Regions from separate parts of the Rahnella sp. PD12R genome, predicted to be linked through region 3. Evidence: predicted binding sites of a transcription regulator. Region 3 holds the regulator's gene; each other region holds the start of a gene.
The links. The regulator CRP, encoded in region 3, controls carbon source genes, mostly activating them, when cyclic AMP is high. The targets are predictions, from matches to a motif close to ATGTGANNNNNNTCACAT.

Region 1: the regulator CRP is predicted to act here: its motif matches at 3,481-3,498, upstream of deoC (deoxyribose-phosphate aldolase).
Region 2: the regulator CRP is predicted to act here: its motif matches at 3,636-3,653, upstream of KWG64_RS13740 (YjcB family protein).
Region 4: the regulator CRP is predicted to act here: its motif matches at 3,065-3,082, upstream of rhaB (rhamnulokinase).

Annotation. Positions count from the first base shown of each region.
Region 1 is NZ_JAHTMS010000006.1:223,924-231,881, reverse strand. Features, by position in the region: gene deoB (phosphopentomutase) at 1-954, opposite strand, end outside; gene deoA (thymidine phosphorylase) at 1,043-2,371, opposite strand; gene deoC (deoxyribose-phosphate aldolase) at 2,462-3,241, opposite strand; gene KWG64_RS13975 (TatD family hydrolase) at 3,779-4,567, opposite strand; gene KWG64_RS13970 (patatin family protein) at 4,564-5,676, opposite strand; gene KWG64_RS13965 (DUF1328 domain-containing protein) at 6,004-6,165, opposite strand; gene osmY (molecular chaperone OsmY) at 6,502-7,092, opposite strand; gene prfC (peptide chain release factor 3) at 7,513-7,958, opposite strand, start outside.
Region 2 is NZ_JAHTMS010000006.1:167,479-175,436, reverse strand. Features, by position in the region: gene malP (maltodextrin phosphorylase) at 1-472, opposite strand, end outside; gene malT (HTH-type transcriptional regulator MalT) at 794-3,520, shown strand; gene KWG64_RS13740 (YjcB family protein) at 3,764-4,048, shown strand; gene bglX (beta-glucosidase BglX) at 4,430-6,727, shown strand; gene pdeR (cyclic di-GMP phosphodiesterase) at 7,014-7,958, shown strand, end outside.
Region 3 is NZ_JAHTMS010000005.1:376,131-384,088, reverse strand. Features, by position in the region: gene KWG64_RS12820 (M20 family metallopeptidase) at 1-667, opposite strand, end outside; gene KWG64_RS12815 (MFS transporter) at 683-1,873, opposite strand; gene KWG64_RS12810 (LysR substrate-binding domain-containing protein) at 2,078-2,989, shown strand; gene KWG64_RS12805 (OsmC family protein) at 2,991-3,398, opposite strand; gene crp (cAMP-activated global transcriptional regulator CRP) at 3,761-4,393, shown strand; gene KWG64_RS12795 (YccS/YhfK family putative transporter) at 4,455-6,530, shown strand; gene KWG64_RS12790 (hypothetical protein) at 6,614-7,009, opposite strand; gene KWG64_RS12785 (aspartate aminotransferase family protein) at 7,242-7,958, opposite strand, start outside.
Region 4 is NZ_JAHTMS010000006.1:207,535-215,492, forward strand. Features, by position in the region: gene rhaD (rhamnulose-1-phosphate aldolase) at 1-165, opposite strand, end outside; gene KWG64_RS13870 (L-rhamnose isomerase) at 220-1,476, opposite strand; gene rhaB (rhamnulokinase) at 1,473-2,957, opposite strand; gene rhaS (HTH-type transcriptional activator RhaS) at 3,300-4,127, shown strand; gene rhaR (HTH-type transcriptional activator RhaR) at 4,207-5,088, shown strand; gene rhaT (L-rhamnose/proton symporter RhaT) at 5,133-6,167, opposite strand; gene KWG64_RS13895 (GGDEF domain-containing protein) at 6,766-7,860, opposite strand.

The DNA.
Region 1 (7,958 bases), on a different contig from region 3:
ATAGCCCGGAACATCGCGACGGTGGCCGTAAGAAGAGTCGAAATCAACAAAGTTGGTGAAGACAATGGTCTTGTCGCCCGCTTCTTTCATCTCTTTGATGGTCGCGTCAAACAGCGCGTCCAGCCCGGTGGCTTTCACTTTTTTGGTGATACCGACCTGCGCATAGATATCCGCGATTTTACCGACGGAAACCACGTGGCCGTTTTTCTCATCGACCAGTTTTTTCAGGATGGTGGGTGCCGGTGGCTCTACCGCTAAATCATGACGGTTGCCGGTACGTTCAAAATTACCGGCTTTGTCGCCGATAAACGGACGCGCGATAACACGGCCAATGTTGTAGCCGCCTTCGGTCAGTTCTTCACGGGCGATTTCGCACAGTTCGTACAGGCGATCCAGCCCGAAAGTTTCTTCGTGGCAGGCAATCTGGAAAACGGAGTCCGCAGAGGTGTAGAAAATCGGCTTGCCGGTTTTCATATGTTCTTCGCCTAAATCGTCCAGCACGACGGTGCCGGATGAGTGGCAGTTGCCGAGGTATCCCGGCAGATTGGCGCGTTTCACCAGTTTATCCAGCAATTCCTGCGGGAAGCTGTTGGTGGTGTCGCTGAAATAACCCCAGTCGAACAGCACAGGTACACCGGCGATTTCCCAGTGGCCTGACGGTGTGTCTTTACCGGAGGAAAGTTCGCTCGCGTAAGCATAAGCGCCGGTAATTTCAGAATTACCGTCCATGCCTTCCGGGATTTTGCCGGTGGATTCTTCAGCGGCTTTCGCCAGTCCGAGACGGGTCAGGTTCGGCAGATTCAGCGGCCCTTTGCGGCCTTTGTCGGCTTCGCCACGCGCGCAGGCAGCAGCGATATGGCCCAGCGTGTCAGAACCGGCATCGCCAAAGCGCTCGGCATCTTCACTGGCACCGATACCGAATGAGTCTAACACCATGATAAATGTACGTTTCATTTTGCTCTCCTGCGAATGGTTACGCATTGGGTCACGCGGAACTGCCGCGCACCTGATCATTCTTAAATGGGGGCGATTTAGCCTGAAATCAAGCGTTGCCACCGATTCGGCGGTACACCACCGGCGTGCTTTCCGGCGCTTTGTCACTCAGGACAATGGCCGCCCGCACTTCTTCCGCTGCCTGCTGCCAGGCCGCTTCGCTGTTGGCATGGATCATCGCCAGTGGCTGACGGGTATCCACCTGCTGCCCCAGCTGAGCCATGTGTGTCAGACCGACGCTGTAGTCGATAGCATCGCTGGCACGGCGACGGCCGCCACCCAGAGAAACCACGGCCATGCCCAGCGCGCGGGTATCCATCGCACTGACAATGCCCTGAGTTTCGGCATACACCGGCTTGGTCAGCGTGGCCTGTTGCAGATAACGGTCGTAATGTTCGATGAAATCACTCGGGCCTTTTTGCGCCGCAATCATGCGACCAAAGACTTCGGCCGCTTTGCCGTTGTCGAGAACGGCCTGCAATTTGCTGCGGGCGTCTGCGTCGTCTTTTGCCAGCCCGCCGGACAGCAACATTTCCACGCACAGCGCCATCGTCACTTCGAGCAGGCGCGGATTGCGGTATTCGCCGGTCAGGAAGCGCACGGCTTCGCGCACTTCGACTGCGTTACCGGCGCTGGACGCCAGCACCTGGTTCATGTCGGTGAGCAGCGCCGTGGTTTTGCAACCCGCGCCATTTGCCACATCCACAATCGCCTGTGCCAGATCTTCTGAAAGCTGGTAGGTCGGCATAAACGCGCCGGAGCCCACTTTGACGTCCATGACCAGCGCATCCAGCCCTTCTGCCAGTTTTTTGGCAAGGATTGACGCGGTAATCAGCGGGATAGAATCCACGGTCGCGGTGATATCACGCGTTGCGTAGAAGCGTTTGTCCGCCGGTGCCAGCGAGCTGGTCTGGCCGATAATCGCCACACCGACGTCCTGAATAATGCTGCGGAAACGGCTGTCGTCCGGGAAAATATCAAAGCCCGGAATGGCTTCGAGTTTGTCCAGCGTACCGCCGGTATGGCCAAGCCCGCGGCCGGAAATCATCGGCACATAACCGCCGCACGCGGCGACCATCGGGCCTAACATCAGGGAGGTCACGTCACCCACGCCGCCGGTGGAATGTTTATCCACAATCGGGCCGTTCAGGTTGAGGCTTTTCCAGTCCAGCACGGTGCCGGAATCACGCATCGCCATGGTCAGCGAAACGCGCTCTTTCATCGTCATGTCATTGAAATATATGGTCATTGCCAGTGCGGCAATCTGACCTTCTGAAACCTGACTGTCGCGAATACCGTTCACAAAGAAACGAATTTCTTCGTCGCTTAAAGGCTGGCCGTCACGTTTTTTTCGAATAATTTCTTGTGCGAGAAACAAGGTATCCCCCTGCTTAAGCTGAGCGCCCGATGCGGACGCGAATACCGGACGCTGTTAAACAGCGCCGCGGCAAAGTTCGTGTAGTGGTGATTAATAGCTGCTGGTGGCTTTCTGGCCAGCGTGACCCAGAGTGGTCAGCAGGCTTGCCAGCAGGCTGGAAGCGCCAAAACGGAAGTGACGTGCGTCAGCCCATTCGCGGCCCAGCAGGCGGTCAGCCAGTGCCAGATATTGCGCAGCATCTTCAGCCGTTTTCACGCCACCGGCCGGTTTGAAACCGACGGCTTTGCCCACGCCCATTTCAGCAATCACACTCATCATCAGCTCAGCGCTGTGCAATGTTGCGTTTTCAGGCACTTTACCGGTTGAGGTTTTGATGAAATCAGCGCCTGCTTTGATAGCAATTTCAGAGGCTTTACGGATCAGCGCGTCCTGTTTCAGTTCACCGGTTTCGATGATCACTTTCAGCAGAACGTTTGCGGCTGCACAGGCTTCTTTGCACTGTTTAACCATCTCAAAACCAATTTGCTCGTTACCGGCCATCAGTGCGCGGTACGGGAATACCACGTCAACTTCGTCGGCACCGTAAGCAATGGCTGCGCGGGTTTCTGCCAGCGCGATTTCAAGATCGTCATTACCGTGCGGGAAGTTCGTGACGGTAGCGATACGGATATCCGGCGTCCCCTGTTCACGCAAAGTTTTACGCGCAATCGGGATAAAACGAGGATAAATACAGACAGCAGCGGTGTTACCTGCCGGGCTTTTGGCCTGGTGACAAAGCGCGATCACTTTAGCATCGGTGTCGTCTTCGTTCAGCGTGGTTAGATCCATCAGGTTCAGCGCACGTTGCGCTGCGGCGGTTAAATCGGTCATATAACTCTCCAACAATTTTCAATTCCAGCGACCGGCCAGAACTGAGCATACAGTCATGAATTCATTCCGGCGGTTAACGTCGGGGAAAGAATTCTGCACGTTGGCGAGCGGACTTGGTTCCATGAAGATAGCGTGCGTAAACCCTGTGGCTTACGTGGCAACTGAGATCCTTCTCACCGCGCTTGGATTGGCTGATGCCAATTCGTTGTGACTATTTGAACACGTCACATCAGGTTCCTGTGTGCAGTATTTCACACAAAATGAAAACCGTTTGCAACGTTGCTTATTAAAATGAGACTCCTGTCACATTTTAACGGCGCTATGCTCAGCGTCTAACCCAGATAAGAGTGTATACCCGATTCATGACAAACGAAGTTCAGGCGGATATACAGAGAACGCCGACCGGCGATCTTGCGGATAATGTTATAATAATAACATTTTAAAGAGAACATAAATCGCACTACAGCGGATGAAACACAGGCAGCAAGAAATGCCGGGCGATAAAAATGTTATTTAAATCACAAAAAGTATAACGAATTACTGCCGTGCAGATAGCTGAAAGACCCGGCGGGTGTTGGCGAGCAGCGCATCGGCGATTTCCTGCGCGGATTCCGTACGCAACTGGCATAACACATCAAACACCGCCGCGGCGCGTTCCGGCCGGTTAGGTTGTCCCTGAAAACCCTGCAACGGCATATCCGGTGCATCGGTTTCGAGCAGTAAAGAAGAGAGTGGCAACTGCGCCATCACCTGACGGGTTTTCTGCGCACGTTCGTAACTTATCGTTCCGCCGACGCCTATCGCATAACCGAGTTTAATAAACGCCTGCGCCTGAGAAAGGCTTCCGGCAAAACCGTGTACCACGCCGGTCGCGGGCAGTTTCGCCTGCCGTAACATCGCGGCGAGCTGATCGTGGCTGCGGCGTGAATGCAAAATCACCGGCAGATTCTCATTTTTTGCCAGGGAAAACTGAGCTTTAAGCAACCGCTGTTGTTGCTCAAACATCGGGTCTTCCATGTATAAATCCAGCCCGATTTCGCCTACTGCGACCAGCCGCGCATCACGGTGGCTGAGCAACGCTTCCAGCAATTCGACATCCTGATCCTTGTGCTGCGCGATGTATAAAGGATGCAGCCCGAGCGCGGCGTGGATCTGCGGGTGATTTTTGGCGAGCGCGAGAATGCCGCGAAAGCGATCTGCCGTCACGGCAGGCACGATAATTTCGCGGACATCCGATTCACCGGCGAGACGCAGGCTTTCCGCTTCCGCGCCGGTAAAAGGCGGAAAATCGAAATGGCAGTGCGTATCGATAAACGTGAAACTCACAACTTATCACCTTCGCTGGCCGGATAATGACTCTCAGCCGGCGCATTGTCGTTCATCGCCGCCGGACGGACTACGCCGCCATCGGCGACCATATCCGTCAGCACGGCGGGATCGAGAATAATCTGTTCGATTGTGCTGCTGGCGGCGGCCAGCGGGATCACATTCTCCGGCTCGTCCTGCGGCACCACGATGCGTTTTGGCCGGCTAACGCGCGGAGTAATCTGCGGATAAGGCCGTTCGTTTTCGCGCGGCATCAGCCAGTGCGCAGCAGCAGAAAGGAAATACCGTCCGCAACGGCGGCCCAGATGATAATCCTGATTCAGCGCAGGAAGACGGCTTCCCAGCGCGTGGCTGGCCAGCGGTTTTGGCGGGAATATTTCGAAAATACGCACATCATCCGGCGGATTTTCAATGAATTGCTGAATGCGGTGATAGCTTTCTTCGTGATGCTGCATCATGCGCACCAGCTGTTGCAGGCTGCTTTCACTCAGCCACTGCTCCATCCGTTTCATCCACTGCGGCGTGTAGAACATCGCCGAAGGCACAGTGCGGATAACCACAATGGTATCTGCGCCGCGGCGGTAAGCTTCCTCGACCGGGATCGCATCGCTGATCCCGCCATCCTGATAGCTGATACCATCCAGATCCACGCCCATGCGGTAAAAACCGGGGATCGCGCTGGACGCTTTGATCACCGGCAGCCAGTTTTCACGCGTCGGCGCAAAGTAGTTGGCGGTGTAATCATCGCTGCGGCAGGCGCACATCAGAAACTCACGGCCGTCGATCAGCAGTTTTTCTGCACTTTCCATCGCCAGCGGCATGTTTTTCGCCGTTTCATCGACCAGCCAGTCGAGATCGATAAGGTGTCCGCCACGCACAAAGCGCAGGGGATTGAAAAAGTCAGGGCTGGTGGTGTAGCGGGTGATGACTCTGCGGGCATAACCGGGCTGGCCGCACACAAACGCGGAAAGGTTTTGCGCGCCTGCTGATGTGCCCAGATAGAGATCAAAAGGATTAAAACGAGCCCGCTGGAATTCATCCAAAACGCCTGCGGTAAAAATGCCTCTCTGTCCTCCTCCTTCACATACCAGGGCAATCTTCCCCGGCATATAAGGTTTATACGCCAGCGGTTCTATATTCCCCAGCGTGACAGGTATTCTATATCCCAACGCGCTATCCTCGCAAAATCGGCATTACACGATTGGCCTTTTACCGGCCTCCTTTCTGAGCATACCTCGACTTCTCGTTTTGCGTGAATTACTTGCCTGAATTGGCCGATAAAATCGTTACGTCCTGTTAACGAAACACGTATCCGCCTGAACGGACGCCAAAAAAAGTCTCGCCCCCTTTTCTGAAAACACGGCTTGAGGCAGTGCGTTCAGAGAAGGGGGCGAGAGTGATATTTTAACTCGTTATCGCTTCACTACATTATTGCGTCAGAGTCTCTTGCGGCCGGTAAACAAGCTGACCAGGAACAAGATAATACCGACGACGAAGACGATTTTTGCAGCCCATGCAGCGGTACCGGCTAATCCACCGAAACCCAATGCTGCCGCGATCAACGCGATGATTAGAAAAATAATGCCCCAACGAAACATAAGCTTCTCCTTACCCTATTTTCACTTTGCCAGTTTAAAAGGTGGTGCCCCGCTTCGGGCCATTGTCACTGTGAAACGTTTATCTTTCTGACGCCTTTTTTATCGGCTCAGCGCCTGATAACCCAACACATTACCTATTAAAGGTAGTCGAAAAATGAAAGTGTTAGCGTTTTCGGCGTCGATTTATTTGTACAAAGCTTTGTATAAATAAACGGACAAAGATGATCCACAGGGTCTGCACGACCCGTTATTCAGCGGGCAACTCAAAATATTGTTATGCGTTTTTCATTCGAACGGTGCCCGCCCGACAGGAGGGCACCTTTTGACTCAGAAAGATTAAGGTGCGACTTTCAGGTCGTTTTTAACGCTCTTCACGCCATCAACGGTTTTCGCCACACTTTCAGCACGGTCAGACTGCGCCTGATCTTTTACTGAACCGGAAAGCTGAACAACACCGGCGGTGGTTTCAACTTTCACGTTACGTGAAGGGACAATATCGTCAGCCAGCAGTTTCGCTTTTACCGAAGCTGTGGTTGCAGTGTCACCCGCGTAACCTTTTACGCTCTGATCTTTGCTGTCTTTGGTGTGCAGTTTGTCGCTGACAGATTTCACACCTTCAACTTTTGTCGCGGCAGCAACGGCTTGTTCAGCTTCGGCCTGTGAGCCCACAAAACCGCTCAGCGTCACGACGCCGGAGTTAGTGGTTACCGAAATGTCGCTGCTTTTGATGGCTTTATCATCCACCAGAGCACTTTTTACTTTCGCTGTGATGGCGCTGTCGCCCATGTAGTTATCAACTTTCTTCATGGAGCTATCGATTTTTGCACCTGCGCTATCCGTGGTAGTTGCAGCCAGTGCACTACCGCTCATCAGCGCGGTACCCAGAACTACGGCCATCATTGAATAGGCAAATTTAGAGTTTTTCATCGATTTCTTCCTTTCAGTTTGTGAGCCTCAATCGGGGCCCTTCACGTCACAGTCTTGGTGACGTCTCCTAACAATTTGTATTGCTGCTGTTTTCACGTCCGGAGAAGCAGAGTACGTCGTTTTATTCTGGCTTTTAATCGCCACGCGATATAACACTCTGTATCGTGACTTTAAGACAGTGCTTTAAGCCACCATTTCCTGAACACACATTTAATATAGTCAAGAATGTTCAAATTAGTAGGAAGATCGCCGGATACGCCCGCGAATGCAGACAAGTCTTAAGATTTCACGCGAATTCTGCCCGTTTTTCGGGCAAAGAGAGGAGAAATTGAACAAAGGGAAATTGCGGAGAATGGCAAAAGGCGAAAAAAAAGACGGCCGGATTGCCGTCTTTTTCATCAAAAGCCACGCGAAGAAGAATTAATGCTCGCGGGTTTTACGGAATTTCACTTCCGGGTAACGCTCTGAAGCCAGGTTAAGATTCACCATGGTTGGGGCGATATACGCCAGATTATCGCCGCCATCGAGCGCCAGGTTGGTTTCATTCTTACGTTTGAATTCTTCGAATTTCTTCACGTCGCTGCATTCTACCCAGCGCGCCGTTGAAACGTTCACGGACTCGTAAATCGCTTCCACGTTGTATTCACTTTTAAGACGCGCCACGACCACTTCAAACTGCAGAACACCGACCGCACCGACGATCAAATCGTTGTTGGAGATCGGACGGAAGACCTGAACCGCGCCTTCTTCTGACAGCTGAACCAGACCTTTCAGCAGCTGTTTCTGTTTCAGCGGATCACGCAGACGAATACGACGGAACAGTTCAGGGGCAAAGTTAGGGATGCCGGTGAACTTCATGTTCTCAC
Region 2 (7,958 bases), on a different contig from region 3:
CTTCCTGCTGCTGACCTTCGCTGAATGACTGACGGAATAAGCCATACTGATAGTTCAGGCCGTAGCCGGTCGCCGGTTGCCCGACGGTCGCCATCGAATCGAGGAAACAGGCCGCCAGACGCCCCAGGCCGCCGTTACCCAGCGCCGGATCGGTTTCCTGTTCCAGCACATCCGCCAGTTCCACGCCCTGCTCTTTCAGCGCCTGTTGCACCGTTTCATACCAGCCGAGGTTGATCAGGTTATTCGCGGTCAGACGCCCGATCAGAAACTCCATCGAGATGTAATTGACGTGTCGCTGCGGGTGCTTTGTGGCTGCCGGCGCGGGTTGCGCGCTGAGTTGTTCTGACAGCGCGCCGCTGGTGGCCTGCCACCACTGATGTGGCGTCATGTCCTGCGCCTGCTGTAAACCGAATCCCTGCCACTGGCGTTTTAGCGCGGCTAAAAACTGCGTCTTATCCAAAGTCACCTGCATCACATGCCTCTTTATCCGGGAATTTGTGGGAAAAGTTTTAGGTTGATAATCACTATGCTGAAGCTTCTCCTGAAGAGCAGCATCATCCCGCTAAAGATTAGGCAGGGAGGAGAAACGGGGCGTAGCCGGAGGAGACGGGCTTACAAGGTGTTCGTGGGAAAACTCTCATTGAAATTTGTGATACAGAGCAACTTAACGACATGTAAAAACGTAACATTCTTGCAATCAATGTTTCAAAGGAGGACTTTAGAAAAAGTGATTAATTACACGCTGTGAAATAAAGATCGCCCCTTCTGTTCACCGTCAAAAGAATCGTAAAAAATGCTGATCCCTTCGAAATTGAGCCGCCCGGTGCGGCAGCAAAATACAGTGGTTCGCGATCGTCTGCTGACGAAGCTGGCGACTGCGCCAAATTACCGTCTGACCCTGGTCGCCAGCCCGGCAGGCTATGGGAAAACGACGCTGGTGGCACACTGGGCAGCGGGAAAAAGCGATCTCGGCTGGTACTCTCTGGATGAAAGCGATAATCAGCCCGAGCGTTTTGCCAGCTATCTGATTGCCGCCGTGCAGCACGCCTGCGGCGGTCATTGCGTGAAAAGTGAAGCGCTGAGCCAGAAGCATCAGTACGCGAGTTTATCCGCACTGTTTGCGCAGCTGTTTGTGGAGCTTTCCGACTGGCACCGCCCGCTTTTGCTGGTGATCGACGATTATCACCTCATTTCCAACGACGCCATCCACGAAGGGATGCGTTTCTTCCTGCGTCATCAGCCGGAAAACATTTCGCTGGTCGTGCTTTCGCGCACCCTGCCGCCGCTGGGCATCGCCAATATGCGTGTGCGCGAGCAACTGCTTGAACTCAATGCCTCGCATCTGGCGTTTACGCACCCGGAAACGCAGCAGTTTTTCGATAACCGTCTTAAAGACCCGATTGATCAGGCCGACAGCAGCCGCCTGTGCGATGACGTCGCAGGCTGGGCCACGGCGTTGCAGCTGATTGCACTTTCGGCGCGCCAGTCGACCACCTCTTCGCAGCAATCGACGCAGCAATCCGCGCGCAAACTGGCCGGACTGAACGCCAGCCATTTATCCGAATATCTGGTGGACGAAGTGCTGGATCGCGTTGATGCGTCAACCCGCGATTTTCTGCTGCGCTGTTCGTTACTGCGTTCGATGAACGACGCCCTGATTGTGCGGCTGACCGGAGGCGACAACGGTCAGCAACGGCTGGAAGAGCTGGAGCGTCAGGGGCTGTTTATTCACCGTATGGATGACACAGGCGAATGGTTTAACTTCCACCCGCTGTTTGCGACTTTTTTGCGTCAGCGCTGCCAGTGGGAACTGGCGACCGAGCTGCCGCAGATTCACCGCGCGGCTGCCGAAGGCTGGCTGGCTCAGGGTTTCCCGGCCGAAGCCATCCACCATGCGCTGGGCGCGGAAGACACCGATATGCTGCGCGATATTCTGCTGCAACATGCCTGGGCGCTGTTTAATCAGAGCGAACTGGCGTTGCTGGAAGAGTGCCTCGCCGCGCTGCCTTACGACCGCCTGATTCAGAATCCAAAACTGGTGCTGTTGCAGGCCTGGCTGGCACAAAGTCAGCACCGTTATGCCGAAGTGGAAGCGCTGCTGGCGCGTGCTGAAAGCGAAATGCAGCAACGCAATATCGTGATGGAACAGGATCTGACGGCAGAATTTGATGCCCTGCGTGCGCAGGTGGCGATCAACGATGGCCGTCAGGATGAGGCTGAAAAACTGGCCGCCGACGCCCTGCGTTTCCTGCCGTATGAAAGCTACTACAGCCGCATTGTTGCCACGTCGGTGACGGGCGAAATCCAGCACTGCAAAGGTGATTTAACCCGTGCGCTGCCGCTGATGCAGCAAACCGAACAAATCGCGCGGCGCTACGAGGCCTATCACTACGCCTTATGGGCGCTGCTGCAACAGAGCGAAATTCTGATTGCTCAGGGCTTTTTACAGGCCGCATTTGAAATGCAGGATCGCGCCTTTGAGCTGGTGCGCGAACAGCATCTTGAACAGCTGCCGATGCATGAATTTTTACTGCGTCTGCGTTCGCAATTGTTGTGGTCGTGGTCCCGTCTGGATGATGCCGAAGACGCGGCGCGTCAGGGGCTCGACGTGCTGACCAACTTCCAGCCACAGCAGCAGTTGCAGTGTCTGGCGATGCTGGCGAAATGTTCTCTGGCACGCGGCCAGCTCGACAATGCACATCATCATTTACAGCGCTGTGAAAGCCTGCTCAAAACCGGTCAGTATCACATCGACTGGATGACCAATACTGATAAGCCGCGGGTGATTTACTGGCAGATGATCGGCGATAAAACTGCCGCGCGGCAGTGGCTGCAACAGGCGCGTAAACCGGACATGGCGGACAACCATTTCCAGCAGGGCCAGTGGCGCAATATTGCCCGCGTGCAGATTTTGCTGGAACAGTTTGATGAAGCGGAAGTGGTGCTCGACGAGCTGAATCAGAACGCCCGTCAGCTGCGCCTGACCAGCGACCTGAACCGAAACCTGTTGCTGAGTAACCTGCTTTACTGGCACACAGGCCGCAAAAGTGACGCACAGCGCGTGTTAATTGAAGCGCTCGGGCTGGCGAACCGCACCGGATTTGTCAGCCATTTCGTCATTGAAGGGGAAATGATGGCGCAACAGCTGCGTCAGCTGATTCAGCTCAATCTGTTGCCGGAGCTGGAACAGCGCCGCGCACAGCAAATTCTGCGGGAAATTAATCAGCACCATCGCCATAAATTTGCGCACTTCGACGAAGGCTTCGTGAATAAACTGCTGACCCATCCGCAGGTACCGGAGCTTATCCGCACCAGCCCGCTGACCCAGCGTGAATGGCAGGTACTTGGCTTAATTTATTCCGGCTACAGCAATGATCAGATTGCCGGCGAGCTGGACGTTGCCTCGACCACCATCAAAACGCATATCCGCAATTTGTACCAAAAACTGGGCGTCGCTCACCGTCAGGAAGCCGTTCAGCAGGCTCAGCACCTGTTGCAGGTCATGGGCTACGGCGCCTGAAATCCCTTCATTCCCTCCTTTCATAACGCACCGGCTATTTATGGCGGTGTGTTATGCCTATTTTGCATGAGTACAGCCGAACATTTTTTGCTCACAACGAAAACCCGGTGATATAATGTGACCGTCGTCACACTATTTAACTTCACCATTTTCTTCAGTAAAGCCCATTGCCAACCAGCGGTAGCAGCCTTCAGGCTGATTTGGCTTCGTGCAAACGGCTGTAGTGAGTAAGGATTTATATCGATGGGTACTTTAACTGCCGGATTTATCATGATGCGCTGGGAACTGCTGAGCGCCTTTTTAATGTTCTGCACCAGCCAGCTTAATATTGTTTGCCGCCAGTCCAGCCGGAATACCATGGCGTTTGTTTGCAGTGGTATCGGCCTCACCGTCACCTGTTTCTTCGTGATGAGCCTGATGGGAATGAGCTATAACGCCGTGGCGATTGCTCAGTTCTGGTCCACGACGAAAGAGGTTTTCTTTGACGTCATGAGCAAAACCCCGACCGATATGTCTTACTACTATTAATCTTATTCTCTGATCGGTATTTACGATTTTAAGAGGGCAGAACGTCACGTTCTGCCCTTTTTATTGCGCCTTTTCTTTCACCCCGCCGCGATTTTGTTGCTTATTTGCGCACCGTTGCCTCATCTAATCCTAAATTTGAAAATTTGCGGGATGCATCGACTGTCTTTTTGTACCTATCTGCCTGATTACCTGTAAATTGCGCACTGTCCCGAAGGATAAAAAGATAATGTGCGGACGCCCTAAACTATTCATTGCTAATAGTTGAACGGTCGTATTAGATTCTCACACTATACTTTTCCCAGAATGATCATTGTTTTGTTTGCTTCAGGCTGCTGAATTTCCACTATTTTGGCACCCCTGCTTATGGCTGAAGGAATTCCGATGAATACGCATCACGTGCTTGGCGCGTTAGTGTTACTGGTAAGCTCTGCCTCGTCACTCGCCGTTGAAACAACGGGTATCCCGCAGGATCAGGTAAAAGAACGCAACGCGTTCATTGCCGACCTGATGAAAAAAATGACCCTTGATGAAAAAATTGGTCAGCTGAATCTGGTCACCGTTGGCCCGGATTATAAAAAAGAAGCCATCATGGCGGATATCCAGGCCGGTAAAGTCGGCGGGGTATTTAATACGGTCACGAAGCCAGACATCCGCCGTATGCAGGATGAAGTCAAAAACAGCCGTCTGAAAATTCCTCCTTTCTATGCCTATGACGTTGTCCACGGACAGCGCACGATTTTCCCGATAAGCCTTGGCCTCGCCGCCAGCTGGGATATGCAGGCAGTCTTCACCAGCGCACATATCGCTGCCGTGGAAACCGCCGCCGATGGCCTGAACATGACCTTCGCGCCGATGGTGGATATCACCCGTGACCCGCGCTGGGGCCGTGTGTCTGAAGGCTTCGGCGAAGACACTTATCTGACCTCACGCCTCGCGCACGAAATGGTCACCGGCTTCCAGGGCAAAGATCCGTCTGCACCCGATGCCGTCATGGCTAACGTGAAACACTACGCGTTGTACGGCGCGGTCGAAGGTGGCCGTGAGTACAACACCGTCGATATGAGCCTGACCCGCATGTTCAACGATTACATGCCGCCGTACAAAGCCGCAATTGATGCCGGTGCCGGTGGTGTGATGGTTGCGCTCAACAGCGTTAACGGGATCCCGGCGACGTCCAATACCTGGCTACTGAAAGACATTCTGCGCGACGACTGGCAGTTTAAAGGCCTGACCGTCAGCGATCATGGCGCGATTGGCGGGCTGGTGAAACATGGCGTGGCCGAAGACGATCGTCAGGCCGCCGCAATGGCGCTGAAAGCGGGCGTCGATATGGACATGGCCGACAACATGTACGGTAAGTATCTGAAAGGATTACTCGCCGACGGTCTGGTCAGCCAGCAGGATATCGATCGCGCCGTCCGTGACGTGCTGGCCGCCAAATGGGACATGGGCCTGTTTGTCGATGAGTACCGCCATTTAGGCCCGGCCTCGAGCGACCCGGCCGACACCAATGCCGAAAGCCGTCTGCACCGCAGCGAAGCGCGCGAAGTCGCACGTACTTCTCTGGTTCTGCTGAAAAATAACAACCAGACATTGCCGCTGGCGAAGAAAGGCACCATCGCCGTGGTCGGTGCGCTGGCTGACAGCAAACGTGACGTGATGGGCAGCTGGTCTGCCGCCGGTAAAGCCGATCAGGCCGTGACCGTATTGCAGGGCATGAAAGATGTGCTCGGCGATAAAGGCACCGTTCTCTACGCGCGCGGGGCAAATGTCACCGACGATCAGGCAATGGTCGATTTCCTCAATTCCTACGAAAAACAGGTGATCAACGACCCGAGAAAACCACAGGACATGATCGACGAAGCGGTGAAAACGGCTGAGAAAGCCGATGTCGTGGTGGCCGTGGTCGGTGAAGCACAGGGCATGGCGCACGAGGCTTCCAGCCGTTCTGAACTCAACATTCCGCAAAGCCAGCGCGACCTGCTGAAAGCGCTGAAAGCCACCGGAAAACCGCTGGTTATCGTGCTGATGAACGGTCGCCCACTGACCCTGACGTGGGAAAACGAAATCTCTGATGCGATGCTGGAAACCTGGTTCAGCGGTACCGAAGGCGGCCATGCGATCGCCGACGTTCTGTTTGGCGATTACAACCCGTCAGGCAAGCTGCCGATGACCTTCCCGCGCGCTGTCGGCCAAATTCCTTTGTATTACAGCTTCCTGAATACCGGGCGTCCGTTTAATCCGCAGCATCCGGACAAATACACCACCCGCTATTTTGATATCACCAATGGCCCGCTGTTCCCGTTTGGCTATGGCCTGAGCTACACCAGCTTCAGCGTGTCTGACGTGAGTTTGTCTTCCACCACCATGGATGCCAGACACCCGCTGACCGCCAGCGTGACGGTGAAAAACACCGGTAAAGTCAGCGGCGCAACCGTGGTTCAGCTGTATCTTCAGGACGTCGCGGCTTCAATCAGCCGCCCGGTTAAAGAGCTGAGGAATTTTGAAAAAATCACCCTGCAACCGGGTGAAGAGAAAATCGTTACATTTGCGATCAATGAAAAGGATTTACGTTTCTTCAACGACAAGTTGAAATGGGCTTCTGAACCCGGAAAGTTCAACGTATTCGTAGGCTTAGATTCTCAGGATGTGAAACAAACCAGCTTCCTGCTGAAATGATTTTCCGGGCTCATTTTGGAGCCCGGCGTGTAGTCTGAAATTGAGTCTCGCACAGGCGGGTTACCGGTAACGGCACCCGCCTGTTCTGAGCAGTAATTTCTGCCTGGCGACTGGATATCTAACCGACAGTTGCTAACCTTAAATTCAATGTGTTACGCGCCCTCGCCCTTTATCCGTTCGTTACGGAGCGTTGCGAATGTGCTGAACAGAGTAAGCTCCGTCTGTGCTGACTGTTGCCCTGTCGCCACACTGGCGGCGTATAGCGTTCTTTGCGGAGAAACATTTCATGGTCGATTCTCAAGATGCCTCCATTTTGTACCTACATTTCGGCACACCCCGCCCCTACTGGCGGCTGGGTTCCGACAGCAATGCACTGGAGCTATCCGCTGAGAAAGGCATCGTCAACGTCGCGATTTCCCTGACCCAATGGCAGGCAGGAAAAATCAGGCAACTGACCGGGATCACCTCAAGTTTCACACTCGATATCACGCTGTTCGGGTCTCCCGTTCGCCTGTATCTGGTGGGCCGCAAAATCGACAGCAAAGCCTGGGCGGGTACCGCGTCGGCTTATCAGGATACTGAATCCGTCGCACACGATCTGGAAGTCGGCCTGACGTTCGCCGAGCAGGTGGTGTCTGAGGCCAACTCAGTCATCGTGATTATCGATCAGGAAGGCAAAATCCATCGTTTCAACCGGTTAAGTGAAGAATATACCGGTCTGCGCGAAGAAGACGTCATCGGGCGCAGCGCCTATGACCTGTTTATGTCGATGGAAGAAGGGCTGGCGTCGCGCCAGAACATCAACGGTTTTTTTCAGCATCAGCAATCCTATGAAGTCGAGCGCTGGATCAACACGGTAAAAGGCCAGCGGCTGTTTCTGTTCCGCAATAAATTTGTCCACAGCGGCAGCGGTAAACAGCAAAAATACCTGATTTGCTCCGGCTCTGACATTACCGATGAACGCAAGGCGCAGGAGCGGTTACGCGTTCTGGCCAACACCGATTTAGTCACCGGTTTCGCTAACCGCAATGCCTTGCAGGAATCGCTGGCAAAGGCGCTGAAAGAACGCGGCGATGACAAAGTCGGCCTGATTTATCTGGATCTGGATAACTTCAAAAAGGTCAACGACGCCTACGGGCACATGTTTGGCGATCACCTGCTGCGCGCAGTTTCAGATGCGATTCAGGATTGCCTGTCGCCCAACGATAAACTTGCGCGCTTAGGCGGCGAT
Region 3 (7,958 bases):
CGACGTTTTGCAGCGCCGTCACCACTTCCGCGCCAATCACCACCGGATCAATGCACAAATGCGGCATCGAACCGTGCCCGCCTTTGCCGGTAATCGTGATGTCGAAGTTATCGGTGGACGCGCAGAACACGCCCTCTTTCAGGCCAACCTCACCCGTCGGAGAATTCGGCATAACGTGCAGACCGAAGATTTTCTCCACGCCGTCGAGTACGCCTAAATCCACCAGTTCCTGTGCGCCGCCCGGCGGTAATTCTTCCGCGTGCTGGAAGATAAACCGCACCGAGCCGTGCAGCGCGGACTGACACTGCGTCAGCACTTTCGCCGCACCCAGTAACATCGCGGTGTGCGCGTCATGGCCGCAGGCGTGCATGACGCCCGGCACCGTCGAACTGAACGGCTCGTCGTTTTCTTCCTGAATCGGCAAGGCGTCGATATCCGCCCGCAGCGCATACGTCGGCCCCGGATAAGCGCCTTTGAGATCGGCAACCACGCTGTTAGGTGTCAGCCGCGTCAGAGTCAGGCCGCCGAAACTTTCCAGCTGTTCCGCGATATAATCCGCCGTTTTATGCTCCTGAAATGACAGCTCAGGATGCGCATGAATATGTCTGCGCCAGCGCACAACGTCCGCTTTGACTTCCGCCAGCATCGCTTCAAAATTAAATGTCATCAGACTTCTCCTCAGTTATGCCACGTCGCGCAACGCTGCGCGCGGTTTCAGGGTCAGCGGCAAAATGGCCAGCCCGGCAACCACCATCGCCAGCGCCAGAAAAACAAATGTCGAAAAATACCCGTGCGTCACGGTGATCAGATAGCCCATCGCAATCGGCGCCACGAATCCGCCGAGCGTTCCGCCGGTATTGATAACCCCCATTGCGGCACCCATCACTTCCGGCGGCAGGCGTTTCATCGGCAGCGTAAACACCGTGACAAACGCCGCCATCAGGAAGATGTAGCCGAGGAACAGGAACAGCCCGGCGGTCACCGCCGACGCGGAGGTGTAAACCAGCCAGATGCACAGCGCGCTGAGCAGTGCGCTGCAAAAAATCACTTTCGGCTCTTTGCCCTGCATATAACGGCCGACCAGCCAACCGGTCGCGAGAGAGGAAATCCAGATCCCCATTCCGCCGGTGGCGACCACCAGCCCGGAAACGTCCAGCGACATTCCGCGCTGTTGCACCAGATATTTAGGCAGCCACGCCATCAGGCCGTAGGACGGAATGTTGATGCAGAAAATGGATACGAACAGCAGCACGACAATCGGGTTTTTCAGCAGTTCACGGTAGCCGGTCGCCACGCCGGTGCGGGCTTCTGCTTTCGGGGGATTCGGCACAAAAATGATAATCGCGACGGCAATCGCAAACGCCAGCAGGCCGAGAATGGAGAAAGAGCCGCGCCAGCCGAGCGTATCGAGTGCGTACACCGCAATCAGCGGCCCGGCGGTCATCGCCAGACCGGCGGATGACAGCAATACGGACTGCGCGAAAGTGCGCTGCCCGACATCAAAATTCGAGACCACCGCTTTGGCGCAGGAACACGGATAACCGGAATGCCCGACGCCGGAAAGAAAGCGAAACGTCACCAGTAAACCGAGGCCGAATCCCAGCAAACCGAAGCAGAGCGCGAACCCGCCGAGCAAAAACAGCGAGATACCGAGTACTTTCTTGTAGCCGAATCGGTCATTCAGCCAGCCAGCAGGAATTTGAAACAGCGAATAGGCCAGGAAGAAAATGCCTGTGATGTAACCCAGCTGCTCCGGTTGCAGGTTAAATTCCCGCTCAATCGGCAACAGCGCGAACCCCATCACCGTTTTGTCGATATACACCACCGCATAACCGACGAACAGCAGGAAGATCATCAGGGAACGACTTTTCATAGCGGATATCCCTTTTTGTTATCACCGCGTCAGAAGTTCTCACTGTCGGGCGAATAGTAAAATGCGACATGCATCACGTAATCAACTGAATAACAACACATTATTTATTCCAAATCTGAAGCTATCAGCTTTACAGGTTTGCCATAAGATGCAATTTTTGGGTAGGTGATGCTTTTTACTGATAGGGCTTTCAAGCGAGGCGACATGCGTTATTTACCGAAATTGCAGCAACTCAAGGTTTTCCAGCAGGTTATCCGCAGCGGCAGCATTCGCGGCGCGGCGCGGGCGATGAATCAGTCGCAGCCCGCCGTCAGCAGAACCTTGCGGGAACTGGAACAAACGCTTGAAACTCAGCTTATCGTGCGCGGCAATCAGGGCATGGCGCTGACGGAAACCGGCCGCGCCTTTGCGCAGCGCATGCAGTTTATTCTCGAAGAACTTGAACGCGCGGCGGATGAGATCCGGCAGATCAATCAGTATTCGCAGGGTTCGGTGGCTATCGGGTTTTCATCACTGCTGGCGCTGACGGTGTTTCCGGCTCTCAATGAAGCATTCAAAACGCAGTTTCCCCAGTCCAAACTGCTGATTAAGGAAGGCCAGCTTTCGACGCTGTTACCGGCGCTGCGTGAAGGGAAACTCGATTTTGCCGTCGGGACCGCCGGGCCGGGTTTTCCGCTGGAAGATTTGGTGCGTGAACCGCTGTTTAGCGCGCCGTTTGGCGTGATTGCGCGGCAAGGGCATCCGCTGGCAGGTGCCACCACGCTCGAAGAATTACAGGGCGCGCGCTGGGTGTTGCCGGAAACGGATATGGGTTACTACCAGCAGATTCAGCTTTCGATGAACGGCTTTAATGCGCCAGCCGGTGAAACGCCGGTAAGAACGGATTCGGTGGTGTGCGGGCTGAATATGGTGTTGCAGTCGGATTATCTGACGATTGTGGCGAAGGCGATGCGCGCGCCGTTCGGCTTGCAGGAAAGACTTTGCCTGCTCAATATCGATACGCTGCCGGAAGCGGAATATTGCGTACTCTATTCGCAGAAATCGCCGCTGACATTTGCTGCGCGGCGATTTCTGGATTTACTGCGAAGTCAGTGCCAGTCGTATCGCTGGTCGTGACTTATTCGGCGTTCACGACTTCAAAACTGTGGGTGATCGTCGCGGCTTTGCCCAGCATCAGGGATACAGAGCAATATTTTTCCGCAGACAGGCTGACCGCGCGTTCCACAATTTTATCCGTCAGGTCTTTGCCGGTGACGATGAAATGCAGGTTGATGTGCGTGAACAGACGCGGTGCTTCTTCGCGGCGCTGAGACGTCAGTTTCACTTCGCAGTCACGCACGTCGTTACGGCCTTTTTGCAAAATAGACACCACATCAATCGCGCTGCAACCGCCCGCCGACATCAGCAACATTTCCATCGGGCTCGGGGCTTTGTCGCCCGCATTACCGTCCATTGTGATCTGATGGCCCGACGCTGACTCACCTAAAAACGTCAGCCCTTCTACCCATTTTACGCGTGCGTGCATGTGCTCTTCTCCCGGTGGATAAATTCGTCAAATTTTCCCCTCAGACTACCCTTTCACCCAAAAACTGGCAACGTAACCCGATCGCCATCATGCTGAAGCGAGACAACAGAAGACAGCATTGCAAACCTGTGTTACAAACAAAGCCGAAACATACTTTCCAGTAAATTGCGGTGACGGTTTTTGCGGTTTAAGAACAGAACCCACGGTGTTAACAGCAATAATCAGGCTGTTTCACTCCGACATCCGCTTGCAGCATTTCTGGGGAGTTATATGCTGAAAGGGCGCTTTTTAAAGTAAGTGCCGTACAGGGAACTCTGAGCCCTGTGATTTTGGGCAGCGATAACAACAGAGGATAATAGCAAATGGTTCTCGGCAAGCCACAAACAGACCCGACTCTCGAATGGTTCCTGTCTCACTGTCATATACATAAGTATCCTTCTAAAAGTACGCTGATTCACCAAGGTGAAAAAGCCGAAACGCTGTACTACATCGTGAAAGGGTCGGTTGCCGTCCTGATTAAAGATGAAGAAGGCAAAGAAATGATACTGTCATACCTTAACCAAGGTGACTTCATCGGCGAGCTGGGACTCTTCGAAGAAGGGCAGGAACGCAGTGCCTGGGTTCGTGCTAAAACTGCCTGCGAAGTGGCTGAAATTTCTTATAAAAAATTCCGCCAGCTGATTCAGGTAAACCCGGATATTCTGATGCGTCTTTCCGCGCAGATGGCAAACCGTCTGCAAGTGACGTCAGAGAAAGTCGGCAACCTTGCCTTCCTCGACGTAACAGGCCGTATCGCGCAAACTTTGCTTAATCTGGCTAAACAGCCTGATGCAATGACCCATCCGGACGGGATGCAAATCAAGATCACCCGTCAGGAAATCGGCCAAATCGTCGGTTGTTCACGTGAAACAGTCGGACGTATTCTCAAAATGCTGGAAGATCAGAGCCTGATCTCCGCACACGGTAAAACGATTGTCGTTTACGGCACACGTTAATCCCTCAGGAATTGGCGCGACAGCTTACTGTCGCGCCTTTTTTATGGGCTAAGCTTTACCCATGACGCTATGGCGAAGACTGTTCTATCATCCCGAAGTTAACTACGCGCTGCGCCAGACGCTGGTGTTGTGCCTGCCTGTCGGTATTTGCTGGCTGTTTGGCAATCTGCAAATGGGCCTGCTGTTTTCCCTGTGCCCGGCCTGCTGCAACGTCGCCGGCCTTGATACCCCGCACAAACGCTTTTTCAAACGCCTGATTATCGGCGGTTCGCTGTTTGCCGTCAGCAGTATCCTTTTACAGGTGATGCTCGAAAACTGGCACATTCCTCTGCCGCTCATCATGTTAACGCTGGCTTTGCTGCTCGGCGTCACCGGTGAAATCAGTCCGCTGCATGCGCGCCTGTTGCCCGGCGCGCTGGTGGCCACCATCTTTACGCTGAGTATGGTCGGCGTGAGGCCAATGTGGCAGGCACCCGCGCTTTTTGCCGCCGGCACCGCCTGGTACGGGCTGTTTAACTGGGCGTGGTTCCGTATTTCCGAAGAACAACCGATGCGCGAAACGCTCAGCCAGCTGTATTTGCAACTGGCCGATTATTTCGAAGCCAAGTACAGCCTGCTGACGCAACATACCGATCCGGAAACTGCACTTCCGCCGCTGCTCAAACGCCAGCAGCAGGTTATCGACCTGATTGCGTTGTTGTATCAGCAACTGCACATGCTGCCGCAGCATGGACATCATCATCACCACAAACGGTTGTTCCAGCGTTTTCAGGTGGCGCTCGATTTGCAGGAGCACATTACGGTCAGCCTGCATCAGCCGGAAGAAGTGCAAAAACTGGTGGAAGAAAGCCACGCCGAAGCGGTGATCCGCCGGAATGCGCAGGTGATTTCCGCCCGTCTGCGCGTGATTGCGGACGATATTCTCTACCATCGCCTTTCCGAACGCTTCACCATGGCGAATGAGCTGGCGGCGCTGGAAAAAATCGCGGCGCAGAACCCGCAGAATCCGGTCGGCCAGTTCTGTTATTACCATTTCAGCCGTATCGCGCGACTGCTGCGGACGCAACGCCCGCTGTACCGCCGCGATCTGATGAACTCCCAGCCGCGCCTGCCTTTCTGGCCTGCGGTGAAAAGCTACCTGTCCTTTAAATCCTCCGCCCTGCGCAATGCCGCGCGCCTCGGGCTGATTCTGGCGATCGGTAGCAGCCTCGGGCTTTTCTTCAATCTGCCCAAGCCGTACTGGATTTTGCTGACCATCATGCTGGTCAGCCAGAACGGTTATAACGCCACGCGTGTGCGTATCCAGCACCGTGCACTCGGCACGCTGGCCGGTCTGCTGATTGCCGCCGGATTACTGAGGCTGGAATTGCCGGAAGGCATCACGCTGATTTGCATGCTGGTCATCACGCTGGTGTCGTATACCGTGCTGCGCAAGAACTACGGTCTGGCGGTCATCGGTATGACGGTGACCGCAGTTTATACGTTGCAATTGCTGGCGATGAACGGCATCCATTTTCTGGTGCCGCGCCTGATTGATACGCTGATCGGTTGCGCGCTGGCCTTCGGCGGCAGCATCTGGCTGTGGCCGCAATGGCAAAGTGGCCTGATGCGCCAGAACGCCCATCAGGCGCTGGAAACCTATCAGGACGCCATCCGGCTGATTCTGCAAGAAAATCCCGACGCCTCTCAACTTGCGTACACCCGTATGCAGGTCAATCAGGCGCACAACAAGCTGTTCACCTCGCTGAGCCAGGCGATGCAGGAACCGGGTTTTAACTCGCATTATCTGGCGGATATGCGTTTGTGGGTCACGCACAGTCAGTTTGTCGTTGAGCACATCAACGCGATGACCATTCTCGCGCGCGAGCATTACATGCTGCCGGAAAAGCTGGCGACGGAGTATTTGCAGACCTGCGAAATCGCGCTGCAAAGCTGCCAGCAGCGGTTGCTTTACGACGGGCCTGGTAGTGAGAACACCTTGTTTAATGCGCCGGAGCTGCACCCGGATATGCCGCTGACCGAAATGGAGCGCCATCTGCGGAGGATGATTTCGCACCTGAGTGTGATGCATACCATTTCGTCACTGGCGTGGAAGCAGAGACCACACCACGGGATCTGGCTGACGCGGCGGGCGTAAAAGGGGAGATCCCCTTTTATATCCCCTGTTTGAGGGTTGGGTTTCACTTGCCGTGAGGGCTGGATCGAGAAGGTTTCGGTTTCTCACGTACGGTGATCACTTAACCCGCTGCGCCGAAACCGACAAAGAGGGAGGAAAGCGCCTCCCTCTTTGATCTCCCACGCTTTTTTTTCAATAAGCGCTTTCGCTGGATCGATGGACATATTCTGGAACATCCGCGTGTGGCGCAAATCCAGGCACTTCGTGCTGCCTTCACTCGGTCTTCGAGCCTCTGGTCTCGAAGCCGCTCCGTTCAGCTGGATTTTGAGTGCGCCAGATTGCCTTTGTAAAAGATTAAAACCGGCATGATTTTGAATTGGGGTCAGCCTCTGGCCGCTTTCAAAAATCACGCTGAAAGGAGAGGTGGAAAACCGCGTATCTTTTCGCGCGGTTTGTAATCCGACTGGAAGGAACCGCGCAGCGGCGGGATTTTGCGGCAATAGATGTGGCTCCTGAAACATAGCCAGCCAGCGGCAGCGCTTGTTTGAAAAAGCGGGGAGAGATCCAAGAGAGGGAAAGCACTTCCCTCTCTTGGTCGGTTTCGGCGCGAGCCGCTGAGCGATCACCGCACATGAAAAACCGAAATATTCTCGGTCATAACCCTCACGGTGAGTGAAAAACCGAAATATTCTCGATCTATATATTTTTTTAAATAAAGCCGGCTGCTAAAGCCTAAACCCCTGTAACTTTTGCCACAGCTTTCTCAAAGCGCCCCATCCCTTCTTCAATATCCGCGAAGTCGATAACCAGTGATGGTGCAAACCGCATCACATTCGGGCCCGCCACCAGCATCATCAACCCGAACTCAGCGGCGGCGGCATGAAACTCTCCGGCGCGGTTTTTGAAGGCGTCCGACAGCTCGGCGCCAATCAGCAACCCCTGGCCGCGGAATTCGCTGAAGACAGAATATTTCTGGTTGATGGCATCCAGCGCGCTGATGAATTTCTCGCGGCGTTCGTTAATACCGGCCAGCACTTCAGGTGTATTAATGATATCCAGCGCGGCTTCGGCGACGGCGCAGGCCAGCGGGTTGCCGCCGTAGGTGGTGCCGTGTTTGCCCGGTTCCATCACCGATGCAACGTCTTCCGTTGCCAGCATGGCGCTAACCGGGAAACCACCGCCCAGGGCTTTCGCCGTGGTCAGAATGTCCGGCGTCACGCCGTAATGCATATAGCTGAACAGCTTACCGCTACGGCCCATGCCGCTCTGCACTTCATCGAGCACCAGCAGCGCCTGATGTTTGTCGCAAAGCTCGCGCAGCCCTTGCAGGAATTCCTGAGTGGCGGGCATTACACCGCCTTCACCCTGAACCGGCTCCACGACAATGGCGCAGGTATGGTCGTCGATCACCGCTTTTACCGCGTCCAGATCGTTGAACGGCACATGCAC
Region 4 (7,958 bases), on a different contig from region 3:
CTGACGCGGGTGGGCGTAAAAATCATTTTTGTACGGTGCCACGTCTTCCGGCAGCAGACGCATACTGACGTTGCCGCCGTTGCGCTCGTCCCAACCTTTCAGCCACATATCGGTGGTCGCTTTGACCATACCCTGTACAAACCACGCGCTAAATAATGTTTTCATCAGTTCTTTCCTGCGAATAAGGTGAATGCTTTTAAACGATAAATTCTTCGGTAATCAGCGTTTTGCCAGCACGCTGGTTTCGTAATGACGAACGGTATCCAGCCACTGACCGCCGACCGGTACGTCGTGGCGCTGGCAATACATGTCCCAGACGGCCTGCCACGGCAGCGATTTTTGTTCTTCCAGCAGGGCCAGGCGGGCGGTGTAATCGCCTTCGACTTCCAGTTTTTTCAGCAAGTCGGTCGGTTCCAGCAGCGCTTTCAGCAAGGCTTTTTTCATGTTGCGCGTGCCGATGACCCAGGCGGCGATGCGGTTGATGGAGGCGTCGAAGAAATCCAGCCCGATATGCACGCGGTTGAACAGGTTATGGCGCACGATTTCGCTGGCGATAGCCTGTGTTTCATCGTCCAGCAGCACGACGTGGTCGCTGTCCCAGCGCACCGGACGGCTGACGTGCAGCAGCAGGCGCGGCACATACAACATGGCGGCCGAGATTTTGTCGGAGATCACTTCTGTCGGATGGAAATGCCCGGCATCGAGGCACAGCGCGGTGCCGCGGCTGGCGGCGTAGCCCAGATAGAATTCGTTGGATCCGACGGTGTAGCTTTCAGAGCCGATGCCGAACAGTTTGCTTTCGACGGCGTCGATGTGTTCGGTGATATCAAACTTCTCGGCAATCACTTCGTCGAGCGCACTCATCAGGCGCTGGCGCGGGGCCAGACGATCTACGGTGACATCTTTCATGCCGTCCGGAACCCAGATATTCATGACGGAAGGCGTGCCCAGCGCGCGGCCAAAGGAAGCGGAAACGCGGCGGCTGGCTTGACAATGCTCAATCCAGAACTGACGGATTTCCGGGTTGGCGCTGGAGAGCGTGAAGCCGTCCGCGCTCATCGGATGCGAGAAACAGGACGGGTTGAAGTCCAGACCCAGCTTGTTTTTCTTCGCCCAGTCGACCCAGCCGGTGAAATGCTTCGGTTCGATTTCATTGCGCGGAACCGGTTTATCGGATTCCAGATAAATAGCATGCAGGTTCAGACGATTAGGGCCGGGGATCATTGAAATCGCCAGTTCTAAATCCGCCCGCAGCTGTTGTGCATTTCGCGCTTTGCCCGGGTAATTACCGGTCGCCTGAATACCGCCGGTCAGCCCGCCTTCCGGATTTTCAAAACCCGCGACGTCATCCCCCTGCCAGCAATGAATTGAAACCGGCAGGGTATCGAGTTGTTTGATTGCGGCTTCGGCATCAATGCCCAGTTGGGCGAAACGTTCTTTAGCAAGCGTCCATGCGTTGTCGATAGATGAAGTCATACTGCGAGCTCCTCATTGGCGTGACAGAGCGCCTGGAAACGGCGCCAGTGAATTGGGAAATCCTCGTGAATACGGGGGAGGTAATGGCGTTGCTCGAAATTCGTGGCGACAATGCGACGAAATTCAGCGGCATCTTTTACGGCATCAAGTGCCATCAGCTGGCAGCCGATATTGCCAAGCGTGGAGGCTTCAACCGGCCCGGCGCTGACGTTCACCTGACAGGTGTCGGCGCAAAGCTGGTTCAGGAACTGGTTCTGGCTGCCACCGCCGACAATGTGAATGTCGCGCAGCGGCTCACCTTGCAGCTTCGCCAGCTGAACGGACACCTGCCGGTACAACATGGCAAGGCTGTCGAAAATACAGCGCGCCAGTTCGGCCGGTGAGTCCGGAACCGGTTCTCCTGCCTGTTCGCAGGCTTCACGAATGGCATCGACCATTGACGGCGGATTGATAAAGCGGTCTTCATTCGGGTTAATCAGATAGGTGAACGGCGGGACGTTTTTGGCCAGCGTAATTAATGAAGGCAGGTCTTGAATATTCAGTTCGCGGCAAACGCGCTGGAACAGCCATAACCCCATGATATTGCTCAGTACGCGATAGCTGCCGTTGATGCCGCCTTCATTGGTGACATTGTCGTGCAGCGCACCGGCGTGATTGAACGCTTTCGGGCTTTCGATGCCCATCAGCGACCAGGTGCCGGAGCTGATATAGGCGCTGTGCGTGCCGGTGAGCGGCGCGGCGACGACTGCGCTGGCGGTGTCATGCGTGGCGACACTGAAAACGGGCACGCTGCGGCCGCGCGGGCTGTGCCACAGGCCGGGAGAATGGCCGGGCTGGCCTGGTTTTGTCAGCCAGTGACGCGGCACGCCTGCCAGTTTCAGCAGGTCTTCATCCCAGTCGCCGGTGGCAATATTCAGCATCTGCGTAGTGCTGGCGTTGGTGTATTCCTGATTCAGTTTGCCGGTAAGACGGTAGAGGAAATAATCCGGGATCATCAGCAGATGCGCGGCTTTCTCCACGACCTCAGGCTGCTGTTCGCTCAGCGCACGCAGCTGATAGAGCGTATTGAACGGCATAAACTGGATGCCGGTTTTCTGGTAAATCGCTTCGCGGCTCAGCTGTTGTTCCATCCGTGCCATGACGCCTTCGGTGCGGTTATCGCGGTAGGAAACGGGCAACCCTACGCGCTCGCCGTGTTCGTCGATCAGGACATAGTCCACGCCCCACGTATCAATGCCGATACCGTCGAGCTGAATGCCCGACGCATCCAGGCGGTTCAGCCCCTCGAGAATGTGTTTTTCCAGCGCATCAAGATCCCAGGTTTCGTGACCGCCTATGTGCAGCAGGTTATTGGGAAAACGGTGAATTTCTTTCAGCGTCAGCGTTGCTGCCGGGTCTGCATCGTGGCGGGTAAACGTCGCCAGCATTACCCGGCCGCTGGAAGCGCCGAGGTCAATAGCGGCAAGATGGTGAGTTCTCATAGCGGCCATTCCTTATTGAATATGCAGCCAGTGTAGGGGAGGCGTTGCGGGGTCACCTTCCGGTGATTGCCACCGGTTTTGACGGGATGGCAGCATTAAAAAGGTAGATGCGAGGCAGATCACAGATCAGCCGAAAGCTGCCTCTGGCGAGGTTTTGCAAAAGGGAATGCGTGCTGGGCGGGCGACTGTGATCTTCGCCGCAGATCTGCTGCGTGGTGGGGTGAATCTTAAAAATCTGACCGTTTATGACGTTTTTCACGCCGCCGTTTGAAGGTAAGAACGGCACGCGCAGGGTAGGGTTGTTTTCCGAAGCATCATGATTTCCTGAACCGGAGGCGATAAATGACGTTACTGAAGGGTGATGATTATTTTGCGGCACCTGAGCTGACTGTGACGGTTGAGCGGCGTCTTCCGCAAGACGTTTTCCCGGAGCATTACCACGATTTCCACGAGATTATGCTGGTGGAAAGCGGCTCGGGCGTGCACATCTTTAATGACAATCCGTATACCCTGACCGCCGGAACGGTGTGTTTTGTTCGCGCCAGCGATCATCACTTGTTTGAAAACGTGGATAACCTGCGGCTGACCAATGTGCTTTTCCGTTCGCCAAAAGCGTTTCGCTTTATTCAGGATGTCGGCCATTTTCTGCCGCAGGAACATCACTATCAGTCGCAGATCCACTGGCAACTCAGCCCGTGTGTGCTGCATCAGGTTCTGAACTGTATCGCGCAGCTGGAAGCGCTGCCCGCCAGTGTGGAAATGGAACACATCGCCACGCGCGAAAGCCTGTTTTTACAGCTGCTGATCCTGCTTTATCAGGACTGTTTCCAGCCACAATTGCGAGATACCTCGGAAAACAGGGTTAACCAACTTTTGCAATGGCTCCAGTCACATTACAGTGAGGACGTTAACTGGACCGAGGCCGCCGAACGGTTTTCGCTGGCGCTGCGCACGCTGCACCGGCAGATGAAGCATTACACCGGCATGACGCCGCAGCGGTATCTCAACCGCCTGCGCCTGCTGGAAGCCCGCCGTCGTTTACACCACAGCGATCAGAGCATTACGGATATCGCTTATGCCTGCGGGTTCAGTGACAGTAACCATTTCTCGACGCAGTTCCGTCGGGAATTTTCGGTGTCGCCAAAACTCATGCGTGATCAGCTACGTTAAGCGGTGCCTCTCGTGCGCTCAGGTTTTTGCCTGAGCCGCCTCGTTTATCTTGCCGTCAAACGGGTATGGGATTGCTGCTATGTCTTTAAGACTCAATAAAAATGACCTCTTTCTGACCGGGATGAACTCGGTAGTGGTAGAAGAGCGCCATCCGCAGGCGGATTTCCCCACCCATGACCACGATTTCGATGAACTGGTGATCGTCTGGCGTGGCAACGGTATGCATATCTGGAACGATATTCCCTATCCCATTACCTGCGGCGACCTGTTTTATATCAACGCCAGAGACCGGCACAGCTATGAATCTGCCAATGAACTGGCGCTCGATAATGTGCTGTTTTGCCGCGAACGTTTCCGGCTGGAAGCCGACTGGGCGCAATTATTGCCGGGAGAAAATGCCAGCCAGGAACAGCGTTACTGGCGGCTGAGCACGCTTGGGATGTCCGTTTTGCGCGATAAAGTGGATGAGCTGGCGAAGGAATGTATGAAATCCGAGCCGCTGTCTGTTCAGCTGAGCGAAGCGTTGCTGATGCAGCTGGCGCTGCTTTTGCTGCGCTTCCGGCACCGTCCGGACAGCGGCGCGTTGCCCGATGCCCATCAGCTGGATTTATTGCTGATGGCGCTGCGGGCAGGTATTGCCCAACCGTTTCATCTGGAGACGTTTTGTCAGCAACATCAGCTGAATCCCCGCAGCCTGCGGGCGTTATTCAAGCAACATACCGGCCTGAGTGTGATGAGTTATTTGCGTCAGCTCAGACTGTGCCGGGCAATGAGTTTGCTGCGTTATGGCAACATGGCGATTGGTGATGTGGCTGCCGAATGCGGCTTTGACGACAGTAATTATTTTTCCGTGGTGTTTAACCGTGCGTACGGTGTTTCGCCGAGGGATTACCGGCAGCGGTTTATTGCTCAGGCGAAAAAGACGCCGCCGCAGCCTTTTTCGCTGATTGCGGCGGATTGATAACGGCAAAGCACGCTCTGCCGCCAGGGTTTACGGATTGAAAATCAGAGTGCCATTCCCAGCCCGACGATATTGGCAGCCAGAATGATCACCAGCGCACCGAGGCAGAGAATGCGAACCGGTTTTCTGCCGACGCCCGCCCATTCTTTCAGAACCAGACCGACGATCCCGCCACACAGTACGTAGAAACTCATGTGCAACATCCAGCTCATGTAGTCGTATTCGATGGGAATGCTCGCGTGTCCCCAGGCGTAAAAGAAGAATTGCAGATACCACATGATGCCGCCCAGGATGGAGAACAGGATATTGGCCACCAGCAGGGATTTCGCAACGGACATGTCTGCCCTGAGCGAAAGGTTCTTTCGCGTCGCGAGACGGATGATGCAAAAACCAAGGTTGACGATAGCGCCGCCGCCCATGATCACCACATAACTTGGCAGGGCCACGTACAGCGGGTCGATGCCCAGCGCGCGTGCTGCGTCGTGCATCGGCACCGCTGCGCTCATCGCAAACGACATCCCGGCGGAGAAGATCCCGCACATCACCGCCAGAATCAGCCCTTTTTTCAGGTTAAATTCTTCCGCCTGAATCCCCAGTGCTTTCTCTTTCAGATAACCGGCGTAACTGACTATCGCCACGCCAATCACCGCCACCAGAACGCCGAGCAACGTTAGCCGGCCACCGGCGGTACCGAACAGCATACCGATTTTGCCTTGCAGAACCGGCGTCATCAATGTGCCGATAATCAGGGTGATCCCGATGGCGATACCTATTCCCAGCGACATCCCGAGATAGCGCATTGTGAGGCCGTAATTAATGTTCCCGATGCCCCACATCGCGCCGAACAGGAAAACCGGCAGCAGGGTGGCAAAGCTGAACGAGCCGTAATACGCCCAGAAATCGGGCAGAAGTACGTAGCTCACCGCCCACGGTAAAATAATCCAGGAAAAGAAGCCGCCCAGCGACCACATGGTCTCCCAGGACCAGCTTTTCACTTGCTTGAAAGGTGCATAGAAGCAGGCTGCGCTGGCCGCTCCTATCAGATGCCAGATAATCCCTAAAACTATCGAACTGTTCATACACCGGACCTTTTGTTATGTAGAGAAACAGAGTGGTAATGAGGTGAATAAGCCCGCCGTAACACGCTGATCCGTCAGAAGTCAGTACGGCGGGTGGGCAACAGTGTAAGAAGTGTTCGATCAGGGAGCCTTCCGGTCAGTGCCACGGGAAAATAGCCTCTGGCACTCGCCGGAAGGTGGGCGTGAGAGAGTTCACAAATTTTGAAACAGACTAAATAATGGCGTTAAAACAATAAAGTAGACGGGATTTGTAACATAAAACCTGGCGGGAAAAAGCAATATTCTGTGGGGGCGATGACAAAACAACGTCGGGATTAGGATTATTTTTATACATCTTATTTTTGTGGGTATTTACAAAATGAAAGAGTTATTTAAGCAGGGCGTTCAGTCAGGCGGGTAACAGGGTTTTGTAACATTCAATAAGGTAAACAAGCTGTTTAACTTTCAGCCTGAACCATTAATCAGGCCGAAAGTTGAATGATTATGCAGTGATAATGAATGAGCGCGCTTTATTATCGAACAGGGCAACGGTATCATTATCGCTAGCAAAAATAATAACAATGAGCGCGCTGTTATCAATGTTACTTTCCGGCAATAATCAGGCTAATTTTTCTTCAGCGATTTCGTGGCGCTCATTATTCTCTTCCCACGCATAAAATATTTTATTACGCCCGCTGTTTTTGGCTTTATACAGTGAGGCGTCAGCGTTGCCCAGGGCACTAATAAAATCGCCCTCTTCCAGCGCAGCTAACCCGGCGCTGACGGTAACGTGAGTCGAGACCTGTGCGTTAAACAAATGCGGGATATTCAGCCCCAGAACCTTATTCTGAATGCGTTCTGCCATCCGGATTGCGTGTTCCTGTTTCACGTTCGACATCAGCACCAGAAACTCTTCTCCGCCATAACGAACGACCACATCCCGCGAACGCACGGCGTCACGAATGGCGGCAGAAACGCGCACCAGCGCCTGATCACCCATGCTGTGGCCGTAATTGTCGTTGTAGGCCTTGAAGTGATCGATATCGAGCAGCATCACGTAATGGCCGGACGCCTGATTAAAGAGGGTTTCCAGCTTGTTCTGTAAGCCACGACGGTTGTACAGGCCGGTGAGCGGATCCAGCATACTGAGATCGCTGAACTTTTCCCTTTCGCTGTAGAGATTCGACACCATGCGGCGGGTGAATTCGTCACTGCGTTTGAGCATCAGGTGATGCAGCCACAGGCCAATCAGCGGCAACATGACGGTGAACAGGATATGCCCGATGTGCTGAAAGTCATCCAGAAAGATCACGCAGATAGTGGAAGGTACTGCATGAAGGCAAAAAGCCAGAAAATTATCTGACAAAGCGATGGCGCTGATAAAGAATATACTGAGTAAACTGATCACCAGATAATTTTTATCTGTTTGCCCGACTTCCTCAAAACGTAATGCTATTTGCCAGGCCCATAACAGACCGACAATCACAGAACACATATTCAGATGTGAAGAGTAATTTTTCTTACTGAAAAAAGAAAATATTAACCCGCCACAACAAAGTGCAAAAATCAGTATCAGCGGAAAGGGTGTCGCCGCTGCATTGTCAGGTGGATAAACCATCGAAAATAGCGCTGTGGCACTATTTAAAAAAAAGAATAGGAGCATCGCCAGCCGATGTTTGCTTCTCAGCAGCTCATCATAGGAATGAGATATCATCAAATTTACTCTATTTAGCGTGTGTTGTTCTGAATAGATAAAGATTCTTATCGCCCTATACCGCGCGCTTATTCCATTAAGACAAGTTCCATGCAGGC